Regions from separate parts of the Photobacterium sp. Alg240-V54 genome, predicted to be linked through region 4. Evidence: predicted binding sites of a transcription regulator. Region 4 holds the regulator's gene; each other region holds the start of a gene.

What was found. Region 4 encodes PurR, which represses purine synthesis genes. Its sites were predicted from a motif close to TNANGNAAACGTTTNCNTNA; they were not measured.
Region 1: G6R09_RS06045 (NCS2 family permease) is a predicted target of PurR. The motif match lies at 1,901-1,920, and genes of this name have one in related genera.
Region 2: purT (formate-dependent phosphoribosylglycinamide formyltransferase) is a predicted target of PurR. The motif match lies at 1,398-1,417, and genes of this name have one in related genera.
Region 3: purM (phosphoribosylformylglycinamidine cyclo-ligase) is a predicted target of PurR. The motif match lies at 1,678-1,697, and genes of this name have one in related genera.

The regions. Positions count from the first base shown of each region.
Region 1 is NZ_UNRL01000002.1:128,050-131,267, reverse strand. Features, by position in the region: gene gpt (xanthine phosphoribosyltransferase) at 34-492, opposite strand; gene G6R09_RS06045 (NCS2 family permease) at 562-1,851, opposite strand; gene G6R09_RS06040 (aminoacyl-histidine dipeptidase) at 2,938-3,218, shown strand, end outside.
Region 2 is NZ_UNRL01000004.1:296,749-299,966, reverse strand. Features, by position in the region: gene cdd (cytidine deaminase) at 1-297, shown strand, start outside; gene G6R09_RS13080 (DMT family transporter) at 430-1,305, shown strand; gene purT (formate-dependent phosphoribosylglycinamide formyltransferase) at 1,482-2,657, shown strand; gene G6R09_RS13070 (thiopurine S-methyltransferase) at 2,733-3,218, opposite strand, start outside.
Region 3 is NZ_UNRL01000003.1:573,909-577,126, forward strand. Features, by position in the region: gene G6R09_RS11660 (uracil-xanthine permease family protein) at 1-837, shown strand, start outside; gene upp (uracil phosphoribosyltransferase) at 934-1,560, opposite strand; gene purM (phosphoribosylformylglycinamidine cyclo-ligase) at 1,759-2,799, shown strand; gene purN (phosphoribosylglycinamide formyltransferase) at 2,804-3,218, shown strand, end outside.
Region 4 is NZ_UNRL01000004.1:149,529-152,746, forward strand. Features, by position in the region: gene G6R09_RS12435 (TfoX/Sxy family DNA transformation protein) at 1-339, opposite strand, end outside; gene purR (HTH-type transcriptional repressor PurR) at 717-1,721, opposite strand; gene G6R09_RS12445 (heme ABC transporter ATP-binding protein) at 2,105-2,902, opposite strand; gene G6R09_RS12450 (iron ABC transporter permease) at 2,899-3,218, opposite strand, start outside.

The sequences.
Region 1 (3,218 bases), on a different contig from region 4:
GTTACCTCGATGAATCAGTTTTCACTAACAGATTTATTTTTTAGCAATCGGATCAACGTAAGTAACTGCCATATCCCAAGGCTGTTCAATCCATGTATCTTGAGGAATGTTAACCACAAAATCATCAACTAAATGTTGGCCAGCAGGTTTTGCACATACCGTTACAAATTTAGCACGTGGGTACAGTTCACGAATTTTTTCCGCAGTACCACCAGTATCAACTAAATCATCAACAACGATAAAGCCTTCACCATCACCATCAGCTTGCTTGATTACATTCATATCACGCTGATGATCATGATCATAGCTAGCAATACATACAGTATCAATATGACGAATGCCTAACTCTCGCGCCAAAATAGCCGCTGGCACTAAACCGCCACGGCTAACAGCAATGATCCCTGTCCACTGTTCAGCCGGTAGCAATTTCTCTGCTAGCTGGCGTGTGTACATTTGCATGTTATCCCAAGTGATGACGAATTTATTACTCATAGTAAAACAACCTCTGAAACAGCGATTCGAAAACCGCATAAATTTATGTAAGCGTAAATAACATTACACTTATAAGAAAATAATCTTCGCAAGGAATAACGCAGAAATAACCCAAACACTGATATTAACTTCACGTCCCTTGCCACTTAATGCTTTAACTACCGCAAACGTAATGAAACCAAGACCAATACCTTCTGCAATTGAGTAGGTTAACGGCATCAGTAAACACACAACGACGACAGGTGCAGCTTCTGTTAGGTCGCGCCAATCAATAGATACCAGACCTGACATCATCAAAATAGCAACGTAAAATAATGCGCCTGCGGTAGCGTATACTGGAACCATTCCAGCTAATGGTGCAAAAAATAACGCCAGTAAGAATAACATGCCTACCGTAACGGCTGTTAGGCCTGTACGACCACCAACTGCGACACCCGACACACTCTCAACAAAAGATGTGGTATTTGAGGTTCCCAGTAATGCACCAATAGAAGTTGCAGTACTATCAGCTAATAATGCACGGTTTAAACGCGGTAATTTACCATCTTCACCAATCAGGTTAGCTTTGGTCGCGACCCCAACTAATGTACCCGCGGTATCAAATAAATCGACAAACAAAAATGCAAATACAATTGAAATTAAACCAACTTCCATTGCACCAGAGAAATCAAGCTGCATAAAAGTAGGTGCAATACTTGGTGGCATAGACATGATGCCGTTGTACTCAACTTCACCCACGATAATACTGATTGCGGTAACAATTAAAATGGCGATCAATACTGCGGCTTTAAAACCACGCTGAACTAAGCCAATGGTTAACACAAACCCAAGTCCTGCCATTATTGCTGGAAAACTGGTTAAATCGCCGGCTTTAACTAATGTCGCAGGACTTGCCACCACAATGCCGGATGTTTGCAATGCGATAAAGGCTAAAAACAGACCAATACCCGCCGAAATACCAATCCGTAATGAATGAGGAATAGAGTTAATGATCCACTCACGCACTCGCATAACACTCAGCGCGATAAAACATAAACCAGATAAGAATACAGCAGCTAACGCGACCTGCCACGTATGACCCATACCTAAAACAACGGTATAAGTAAAAAAGGCGTTAAGTCCCATACCGGGTGCTTGTGCTACTGGATAATTAGCATAAAAACCCATCACAAAGCAGCCAATCATTGCTGCTAAACAAGTAGCAACAAACACTGAGCCTTGATCCATTCCTGTACTGGCTAACATAGTGGGGTTTACAAAAATAATATAAGCCATTGTCAGGAAAGTGGTCACACCGGCCATAATTTCAGTGCGTACTGTGGTGCCATGTTCTTTGAGTTTAAACAACTTTTCTAGCATGCTTCTCGATTCCTTAGAGATAGGCAATAAACTAACAAACACGTTAAGAAATAGAAAACGTTTGCGCAATCCATTTCGGCGCTGATTATAATCATGCGATCACGCAATTTCCAGATTTTATCGTTGAAAAGCGCAAAACAATAACTAGGGCGATTTACACCACCCCCGATAGTGAGAATAAAACATTAAAATTCAAGTAATTAAAGGATTCTTCGTGACGGTTATTTTTTAATCATTTACTTTATTAACCAATACAATACGGGTTAATAAAGACCGATAATAAAACTTAATAACGGTAATAGCAGAAAAGCAGATAAAAAAACGCCACTTCAAAAATGAAGTGGCGGCAGAATGTTATAAATAACGCTATAGCGCTATCAAGAAATTCTTAATTTAAGGGGGTGTGAACAAAATTGCAGTTTGTCTCGTTGAATAACAACCAAACAATTAAAACTTATTAATAACGGTACGGCGTTGGGTAATGGAAATTACTGGTATATACCGAACGGTTATTCCAAAAATGTGTCATTGAAGAAAAAATTTTCATTTAAATCACCTTAATCATAAGTACACCAACATATCGTTGCTGGCGAGTTGCCGTTATGGCCCACTTATTCTCGGTTCCTTGGAGGCGATATCTCGGGTTCATCCTGAACATGTCGTGTTAATTATTGTGCCACTCAACGCGGCTTGATTAAACTATAACCAAAAAGTAATAAACTTACAATATTTATTTTAACTAGCTCACACTTTCTAAATATTATGCTTGAGAGAATGGATTTAATGTAACTTTATTACATCCTTATTATCTTATAATACAACACGTTGCATCTTGATTGTTTTTTGGTGCATTTGTTTACATTACATGCATAACAATGGCTATGGTTAGTAAACCCTCCATCATTGACACTATAACTACAGAAATCAGTGGTATAAGATTTTATTATTTGCCCTATCTCCCCTAAACACAGAGTGATATGCTAAAACCAAAGCGGTAATAATACTCGCTCTCTAATTTTGTCATTTTACGGCTAAAACCCTACAAAATGACACTAGCCCAGTCTCATATATAAAAGGAAGGCTACCGTGTCTGAAATTACTCAACTATCACCAAAAGCTGTTTGGCATTTCTTTGATAAGATTTGTTCAATCCCTCACCCTTCTAAATATGAAGAGCAGCTAGCGCAATACATTGTCTCTTTTGCACAAGCTGAAGGACTTGATGTTCGTCGTGATAATACTGGTAATGTGATTATCAAAAAACCAGCAACCGCCGGCATGGAAAACCGTAAAGGGGTTGTACTTCAAGCGCACATTGATATGGTGCCACAAAAAAATGAAGATACCGTTCACGACTTCACTCAAGA
Region 2 (3,218 bases), 150 kb from region 4:
AAAGCGGCCAACCGTTCACATGCGCCATATTCTAAAAACTTCAGTGGCGTAGCATTAAAAGCTCAAGACGGTCGTGTGTTTGAAGGTATGTATGCAGAAAACGCAGCATTTAACCCAAGCCTGCCACCGCTGCAAGTTGCATTGATTAATATGAACATGTCTAACTACCCGCTTTCTGAAATTGTCGAAGCGGCTTTAGTCGAAAGTGCTGAAAGCAAAATAAGCCAGCTTGCGCGTACTCAAGCATTATTGGAAGCACTGAACCCTGATATGCAATTAACCTATGTTGCTTATTAAGCTGACAATTGTTTAAAAAACACTTAAAAACCGCCTTCGTGGCGGTTTTTTGTTAGCTAAACTTGAACAATGTTGGCTATCAAACATCAAAAGCGTATCATCTTGCCACCTTATTATTAGAAGCCAATGACAATGTCTCAAACACACAATCCTTTGCAAGGCGCAGCATGGATGCTCACAGCTGGACTCGCGTTTGCTATCGTGAACAGTTTAGCTCAGTACCTTAGTATCAAAATGGGTGTTCCTTCAACCTCTGTTGCTTTGATCCAATATTTCATTGCGCTGATCGCGATGCTGCCGTGGCTACGTACTCTCGGTATTCGCCAATCGCTTAGAACAAATCACTTTTGGTTACACTGTTTACGGGTGTTTTTTGCGGTTATTGGCATTCAATTATGGCTATGGGCCTTGGCCTATCCGGTACCTATTTGGCAAGGTATTGCGTTGCTGATGATTTCACCGCTATTTGCCACTATTGGTTCTGGGCTAATTCTTAAAGAAACCGTAGGTAAAGCACGCTGGTTTGCGACTCTAGCTGGATTTGCTGGTGCGATGATCATTCTTGAGCCATGGTCGGAAGATTTTAATATCGCAACCTTATTGCCTGTTGGGGCGGCATTGTTCTGGGCGGCTTATTCTTTGATGGTGAAAAAGCAATCGAGTCATGAATCTCCAACCACTATCGTGATGTACCTGCTTATTTTAATGACGCCGTTTAACCTTCTGTTAGCTGCCCCTGATTTTACGATGCCAACCGTGAGCTTTAGCTGGTGGCTGCTCATTCTAGCAGGCCTACTAACAGGTTTAGCACAATGGGCGATTGCAAAAGCTTATGCCGTGGCTGATGCTTCGTTTGTACAACCATTTGACCATGCCAAATTACCGCTAAACGTATTAGGTGGCTGGTTGGTGTTTGGCTGGGCGCCTCCTGGTCGGCTCTGGCTAGGCGCAGCGATAATTATTCTCTCGGTCGCCTTTATTACCCACTGGGAAAATCGCAAAAAATAACCTTTTTAAAACCGCTTATAATAAGCGGTTTTTTTATTCATTTTTTTATTCATTTTTTTATTCAGAGCGATGCTCAAGTCTTAACCAGATCAAAAAGCAAACGATTGCGCAAACATAAAAATAAGGTATTATTGGTTTCAGATTTCACCTTTAATGATTAATCGTAAGGAATATCAATGTTTGGTACAGCTACTTGTTCTGATGCAACCCGTGTATTACTGCTTGGCTCTGGTGAGTTAGGTAAAGAAGTTGCTATTGAGTGTCAGCGCCTGGGGCTTGAAGTCATTGCTGTTGATCGTTATGAGAACGCACCGGCAATGCAGGTTGCTCACCGTAGCCATGTGATTGATATGCTCGATGGTAATGCTCTAAAACGCATAATTGCACTAGAAAAACCCCATTTTGTGGTGCCTGAGATTGAAGCGATTGCAACTGATACTCTGGTTGAACTTGAAAACCAAGGTGTCAACGTTGTACCAACTGCGAATGCAACTAAGCTAACCATGAACCGTGAAGGTATTCGTCGTCTAGCCGCTGAAACATTAGCGATTCCAACCTCCCCTTACGAGTTCTCAGATCAATACGCCGATTTTGAAGCCTCTGTTCACCGTGTAGGTATGCCATGCGTAGTTAAACCCATCATGAGTTCATCAGGTAAAGGTCAGAGCGTGATCAAAACCGCCGCCGATATTGAATCAGCTTGGCATTATGCGCAAGAAGGCGGTCGTGCGGGTGCCGGGCGTGTGATTGTGGAAGGCTTTGTTGATTTTGATTATGAAATTACACTGCTAACCGTACGTGCTGTTGATGGTGTCCATTTCTGTGCTCCAATTGGTCATCGCCAGCAAGATGGTGATTACCGTGAATCATGGCAGCCACAGCAAATGTCTGCTGCTGCTCTACAAGCGGCTGAGGACGTTGCTCAAAAGGTTGTGAATGAATTAGGGGGTTACGGGTTATTTGGTGTCGAGCTGTTTGTTAAAGGTGACACTGTGCTGTTTAGTGAAGTTTCTCCACGTCCACACGATACTGGTATGGTGACTCTAATATCGCAGCAGTTATCTGAATTTGCGCTCCATGTTCGCGCTTTCTTAGGCTTGCCGATTGAGCAAATTATTCATTATGGTCCATCTGCTTCTGCGGTTATTCTTGCTGAAGGCGTATCGACTAATATTCGTTTTGATAACCTTGCAGCAGCGTTATCGCGTCCACAAACACAAGTGCGCCTTTTTGGTAAGCCTGAAATCGATGGTCGTCGTCGCTTAGGTGTAGCGCTTACTCGCCGTGATGACATTGATACCGCGATCACTGATGCCATTGCCACAGCAGCAGACGTTAAGGTCATTATGTAACCTTAGCTGCGCAATAAAAACAACAAAGGCGTCGTAATGACGCCTTTATTATTTATCTCACCTTATGAGCGCTAATTACACTTCAATTAACCACACTTCTTCAGCAAAGCGCTCGACTCCCTGTCGACGACGAGGATGGTTTTCATCTGCGTCATCACGCGCTAAATGGGTGATCTTACAGCCACTGAATAACGTTGTGATTTCAGCTTCAGGTACAGAAAACGGCGGTCCATCCATTTGCGATTGTGGATAATCCAATGTCACCAATAAAATTCGTCCACCTGGCTTTACCAAACTCAATAAGCGCTCGACATAACGTTCACGCATTGATTGTGGCATCGCAATTAAAGCGGCGCGATCATAAACCACATCCACTGGCGCGACAGGCACAGTAAAATAATCACCCTGATAAATCGTGATCTCATCAAAAGAATACACATGCTCGCTCCCTACGCCTGTTACTAACGGCGTATAGAGATTCTCAGCAAAGAATGCTTTCACTGCGATGTCGCTTAGTTCGATACCAACAACATCGTTATGACGACCCGCTAACCATACTAG
Region 3 (3,218 bases), on a different contig from region 4:
GTTCAATTGATTGCTCACGATACCGCGTTATGGATCTCTGCTGTTTCTCTTAGCGTAACCATTATTTTAAGTGTGTTCGCGAAAGGCATTTTGAAATTAATCCCAATCGTCGGTGGCATTAGTGCTGGCTACATTACTAGCCTTGGTTTTGGGGTTATTGATTTTACACCTGTCATCCAAGCAAGCTGGCTTGCAGTACCAAACTTTACTCTACCCGAGTTCAATATCAATGCGGTGTTATTTATGATCCCGGTTGCGATTGCGCCAGCGGTCGAACATGTTGGCGATATTTTAGCGATTTCAAATGTGACAGGTAAAGATTACCTTAAAAAGCCAGGACTACACCGCACCATGGCAGGCGATGGCATTGCCACCATGGCAGCATCACTTATTGGCGCACCACCGAATACGACTTACTCAGAAGTAACTGGAGCGGTAATGCTAACCAAAGCATTTAATCCGGTGATCATGACTTGGGCAGCCGTTACCGCTATCGTATTGGCTTTTGTGGGTAAACTTGGCGCAGTATTACAAACCATTCCCGTACCTGTGATGGGCGGCATTATGATTTTATTATTTGGTTCGATTGCTACTGTTGGCTTAAATACGCTTATCAAAAATCAAGTTGATTTACATAAAGCCCGCAATCTAGTGATCGTTGCAGTAACCTTGGTGTTTGGTATTGGTGGTATGGCATTTGGTATTGGTGAGTTTAGCTTACAAGGTATCAGTTTATGTGGCATTGTTGCGATCTTACTAAATCTTATTCTGCCGCAAGATTTAGGTGAAAACAATGTGGTTGATAATGCTCAAATTGAAGATACAGAGCATTTGTAATTATCACGACAATTCATTGCCAATCACAATCAATAGTTAAAAAAAACCGGACTCACTTAGTCCGGTTTTTTATATCAGTGATAAACAATAGAATAATTATTTAGTACCGAAAATCTTATCGCCCGCATCACCAAGACCAGGAACAATATAGCCCTTGTCGTTTAGCTTCTCGTCAATAGCTGCTGTGTATAGCTCTACATCAGGATGGGCTTTTTCTAATGCTGCAATACCTTCAGGGGCTGCAACAAGTACCAACACTTTAAATTGTGTACAACCATGCTCTTTTAATAAATCAAGCGTTGCGATCATTGAACCGCCAGTTGCTAACATAGGATCAACAACCAATGCAATACGCTCATCGATATGTGACGCTAATTTATTAAAGTATGGTACTGGCTCTAACGTTTCTTCATCACGGTAGATACCAACAACACTAATACGTGCACTTGGCATATGCTCTAATACACCATCCATCATGCCTAAACCAGCACGAAGAATAGGTACTACCGTCACTTTTTTACCCTTTAGCTGATCAATCTCAACTGGACCATTCCAGCCTTCGATCATCACTTTTTCTGTTTCGAAGTCTGAAGTCGCTTCATACGTTAATAGGCTACCAACTTCGGTTGCCAATTCACGAAAACGCTTAGTGCTGATATCACCTTCACGCATAAGACCGATCTTATGTTTAACCAGTGGGTGTTTCACCTCAACGACTTTCATCTTGACTCCTGGGAACTAAATTATAAAAAATAAAAAATCGCATTATTATATACCATGCCAATCGATTGCCGATAGTATCAAATGTTTAATTGACTGAAATTTAATCGCGCAACAAATTAACGCAAACGTTTGCTCTAATGTAATGACTGCTGTTATCATACGCTGGTTTTTTACTTTAATACGTTTGAGGGATCATCTGTGAGCAACAAAAACTCTTCTCTTAGTTACAAAGATGCTGGTGTTGATATTGATGCTGGTAATGCATTAGTTGACCGTATTAAAGGCGTGGTTAAGCGCACTCACCGCCCTGAAGTTATGGGTGGCATTGGTGGTTTTGGTGCTTTATGCGCACTTCCTACCAAATACAAAGAGCCAGTTTTAGTCTCTGGTACTGATGGTGTTGGCACCAAACTTCGCCTAGCGATGGATCTGAAACAACACGATACTATTGGTATTGATTTGGTTGCAATGTGTGTTAACGATCTGATTGTACAAGGTGCTGAACCTTTATTTTTCCTAGATTATTACGCAACAGGTAAACTTGATATTGATACTGCAGCAAGTGTTGTTGCTGGTATTGGTGAAGGGTGTATTCAATCTGGCTGTGCATTAATTGGTGGTGAAACTGCTGAAATGCCAGGCATGTATCATGGTGAAGATTACGACGTTGCCGGTTTCTGTGTTGGTGTCGTTGAAAAAGCGGATATCATTGATGGTTCAAAAGTAACCGCTGGCGATGCACTTATCGCTGTAGGTTCAAGTGGTCCACACTCAAACGGCTACTCATTAGTACGTAAAATTCTAGAGGTTTCTCAAGCCGATCTTGATCAAGACCTTGATGGTAAAAAACTATCTGAGCACTTATTAACCCCAACTAAAATTTATGTAAAATCAGCCCTGAAAATGATTGAAAGCTGTGATGTTCACGCGATCTCTCATATTACTGGTGGTGGTTTCTGGGAAAATATCCCACGTGTATTACCTCAAGGTACCAAAGCAGTTGTTGATGGTAACAGCTGGCAATGGCCGGCAATTTTTAACTGGCTACAACAAGCAGGTAATGTCGATACTTACGAAATGTACCGTACATTCAACTGTGGTGTTGGATTAGTGATTGCACTTCCACAAGCTCAAGCAGCACTTGCGATTGAAATTTTACAAGCAGAAGGCGAAAACGCATGGCTGCTCGGTGAAATTGCAACAGCAGCAGTAGGCGAAGAGCAAGTAGAGATTAAGTAAGTCCATGCATAATATCGTTGTCTTAATCTCAGGAAATGGCAGTAACTTACAAGCAATTATTGATGGCTGTAGTAACGGCATTATCAACAATAGCCAAGTTGCTGCTGTGATCTCAAATAAAGCCGATGCTTATGGTCTTAAACGTGCTCAACGTGCCAATATAGATAATCTTTGTGTGGCTGCAACGGATTACGCTAATCGTCAAGATTACGATCAAGCACTGATGGAAAAGATAGATGCTTATCAGCCTGATGTGATTATCCTTGCTGGTTTTATGCGGATCTTATCGGCGAATTTTGTCCATCATTATCAAGGAAGAATGCTTAATATCCATCCTTCCTTACTGCCTAAATATTCGGGATTAAATACTCACCAACGCGCCATCGATGCGGGTGATAAAGAACATGGCACCAGTGTCC
Region 4 (3,218 bases):
ACAGCAGTCTTTGGCTTTTTTATCAGCTTGTGCTGCCTCAAGAGAATATTTTGCCTGCTCGACAATTTTCTCTGGGTGTTGCCACCATTCATCAAGAATAGCGTAATGTTTTGTAATGACAGGGAAACCACGTTTTTTATAAATATATGGTTCTAAACCCGCTTGTTTAAATTCCTCTTCTGTTTTCGCGTTTGCACGTAGGTGGAGTTTATTATTTACCACAAGAGCAAACATTGCTTCTCCTGCGAAAATACCAAAACCGCCAAACATAGAACGCGATTTTACATTACCTAAATGGTCTAATAGTTTTAATGAATCTTTTAATATTGGTTTGTCCATACTTCTACTCGGTGAATAAATGAGTGTCACCTAACATTAAAGTAGTTGTCGTTTTACTTTTATTAATAAAGTTATTTACATCACAAACGAACTACTTTAAATCATTCATGTATTACTCTATAAATAGACTTATCAATAGCGAAGTTTTATTTATAGTTTGTAAGTCTTTTGCTTACTATTATATGTATTTACATGAATCATTATATTCTATCTTTTAACAAGTGAAGTTTGAATATTGATGAAAGCTGATGAATATGTGATATCGCTCATATTTCTTGGTAAGAAACAACGTTTTAATAGCGTTTAGAGGCAGGGGAATTATATTGATAGGAAAAAAAAGCCAATATAATTATTGGCTTGATAAATAGATAACGCTATTAGCGTAGATCTTTAACAGATTTTCGTTCAACGATAGCAGGGGCCATTTCAAAAATTTGAGGTTCGTGATCTTTGTCTTTCATTCGTGCCATCAAAATTTTAATTGCTGTTTTACCTAAGCGACGTTTTGGCTGGTGGATAGTCGTTAGTGGCGGCGCAAAGTAGGGCGCAAGATCAATGTTGTCATAACCAATGATAGAAATGTCATTCGGTACGCGTAGTCCCGCTTGTTCAAAGGTACTAATCAGTGCCATCGCCATAATGTCATTAAAACAAAAAATAGCGGTTGGGCGATCAGTCATCGCAATATATTTCTCAGCAGCTTCGACAGCAGAATCACACTCAAAATCGCCTTCAAGGATCCAGTCTTGGTTAACCTCTAAATTTGCTTCTGTCATCGCTTTATTGAAGCCTTTTAAGCGCTCACGACAGGTCGATTTATCATTGTGGCCAGATAGACAACCGATACGGGTATGACCATGTTCGATAAAATATTTAGTCGCAATATAGCCACCTTGTTCGGCATTATCTTGAATTTTATCAGTATGTGGGCTTTCTGGGCCCCAATCCATGACTACCATAGGTAAATCTTTTTGGCGCTCAAGTAGATCCAATAACTTCTGATCGAGATCTGAACACATTACTAATAAGCCATCGACACGTTTTTCTGCCAACATGCGTAAGTAATCGCGTTGCTTAGAAAGGTTGCCTTCGGTATTACATAAGATCAGAGTGTAACCTTCACGGTAACAATACTCTTCAACACCATGCACAACTTCAGCAAAAAATGGGTTGGTTGATTTAGTCACCAGCATACCGATGGTACGAGTCGTGTTACATTTTAAACTGCGTGCCACTGCGCTTGGTGCGTAGTTAAGATCTTCAACGGCAGCAAGAACTTTTTTCTGCGTTGCTTCTGCGACAAAGCGCGTTTTATTGATCACGTGTGAGACTGTTGTCGTTGAAACACCAGCCATACGTGCAACATCTTTAATGGTTGCCATATTTATTCTTCTAATAATGAGCGCTAGAAATGATTCTAGCCAATGGTGTGGTACCAAATTGAGTAATCACTGAGAGATATAAAATCCATCTTATTGCGTTAGTCGTCTCGTTAATTATTCAATTTGGCACCGATTATGTATCTGTTACATACTTAAATAGTATCCAACAACAAAATCCGCATCTATTTTGCGGCTTTATAATTATTACATATTTTTCAAGTGTAATCGCTTGCGTTCACATTTTACTGAGTGTTTCGCGTAGTGCAACGATTCTATTGTTTTGGATTAAAATATTTGATGCTATCAACAAAAAAACGTAAATTTCAGCAAATTTATCGTAGTGTTACTGAAATTTACTTGATGGACTCATCATGTGTGGTTAGTTAACATGCTGATAATAGATAAGGGTAATCATGGATAGGATGGCGGTGAACAGAAACTTGCCAACCATAGACAGTATTAATCACTGCCGGATTTAATGCTTGCCATGGTGTGCCATCGGCTTGAATTTTTCCATGTTGAATAATTACCATCCGCTGAGCATATTGGGCCGCTAAATTAAGATCATGTAATACCACGATCACCGCTGCACCTTGAGCTGCCATCGTTTGTGCCATTTGTAGCGTTTTATGTTGATGGGCTAAATCTAAGGCTGAAGTTGGCTCATCTAACATTAAAATGCATTTATCATCGGCTTGGCTTAATTGGGTTAATACTCGTGCAAAATGGATCCGTTGTTTTTCACCACCAGATAAGGTGGGATACAACCGCTGAGCAAGCTCAAGCACATCGGTATTAGCCATTGTTTGGTTAGTGATGTGATTGATTTCTTGGCGAGATAAACACAATGGCATAGTGCCAAGTTCTACCACTTCTTTACAGGTAAAGCTAAAAGAGAGTGAACTGTGCTGCGGTAGAATGCCTAAATGACGCGCCAGTTCTGCGCGTTGCCAATCATTGATATCACGATTGAAAAATGCCACATCGCCACTTTCAGGTGAAATCTCACCACATAAGATTTTAAGCAAGGTGCTTTTACCCGCGCCATTAGGGCCTAATAGCGCAGTAACTTGACCTGCTTTAATATCAATACTGAAATTATCTAATAACACTTTATTGGCTAATGTGAGCTGTAAGTTACGTGCTGTAATCGCCGTCGAGTGTGAGAGTGTCGCCGTCATGCGATTCTGCCTTTTTGCTTATTAAGTAGATAGATAAAAAATGGAGCGCCTAAAATAGCGGTAATAATACCTACCGGAAGTTCTTGTGGTGCAAACGCACTACGGGCGATCATATCTGCGACGAGTAGTATTAAAGCGCCTAAAATAGCCGATATTGGCAACAATGTCTTATGGTTAGGGCCTGAAATCATGCGCCCTAAATGCGGAATAACCAGACCAATAAAACCAATTGGGCCGGTAATCGCAACGGTGATCCCAACTCCTGCGGCACACACAATAATTAAACTGCGTTTAAGGTGTTGAACATCAACCCCCA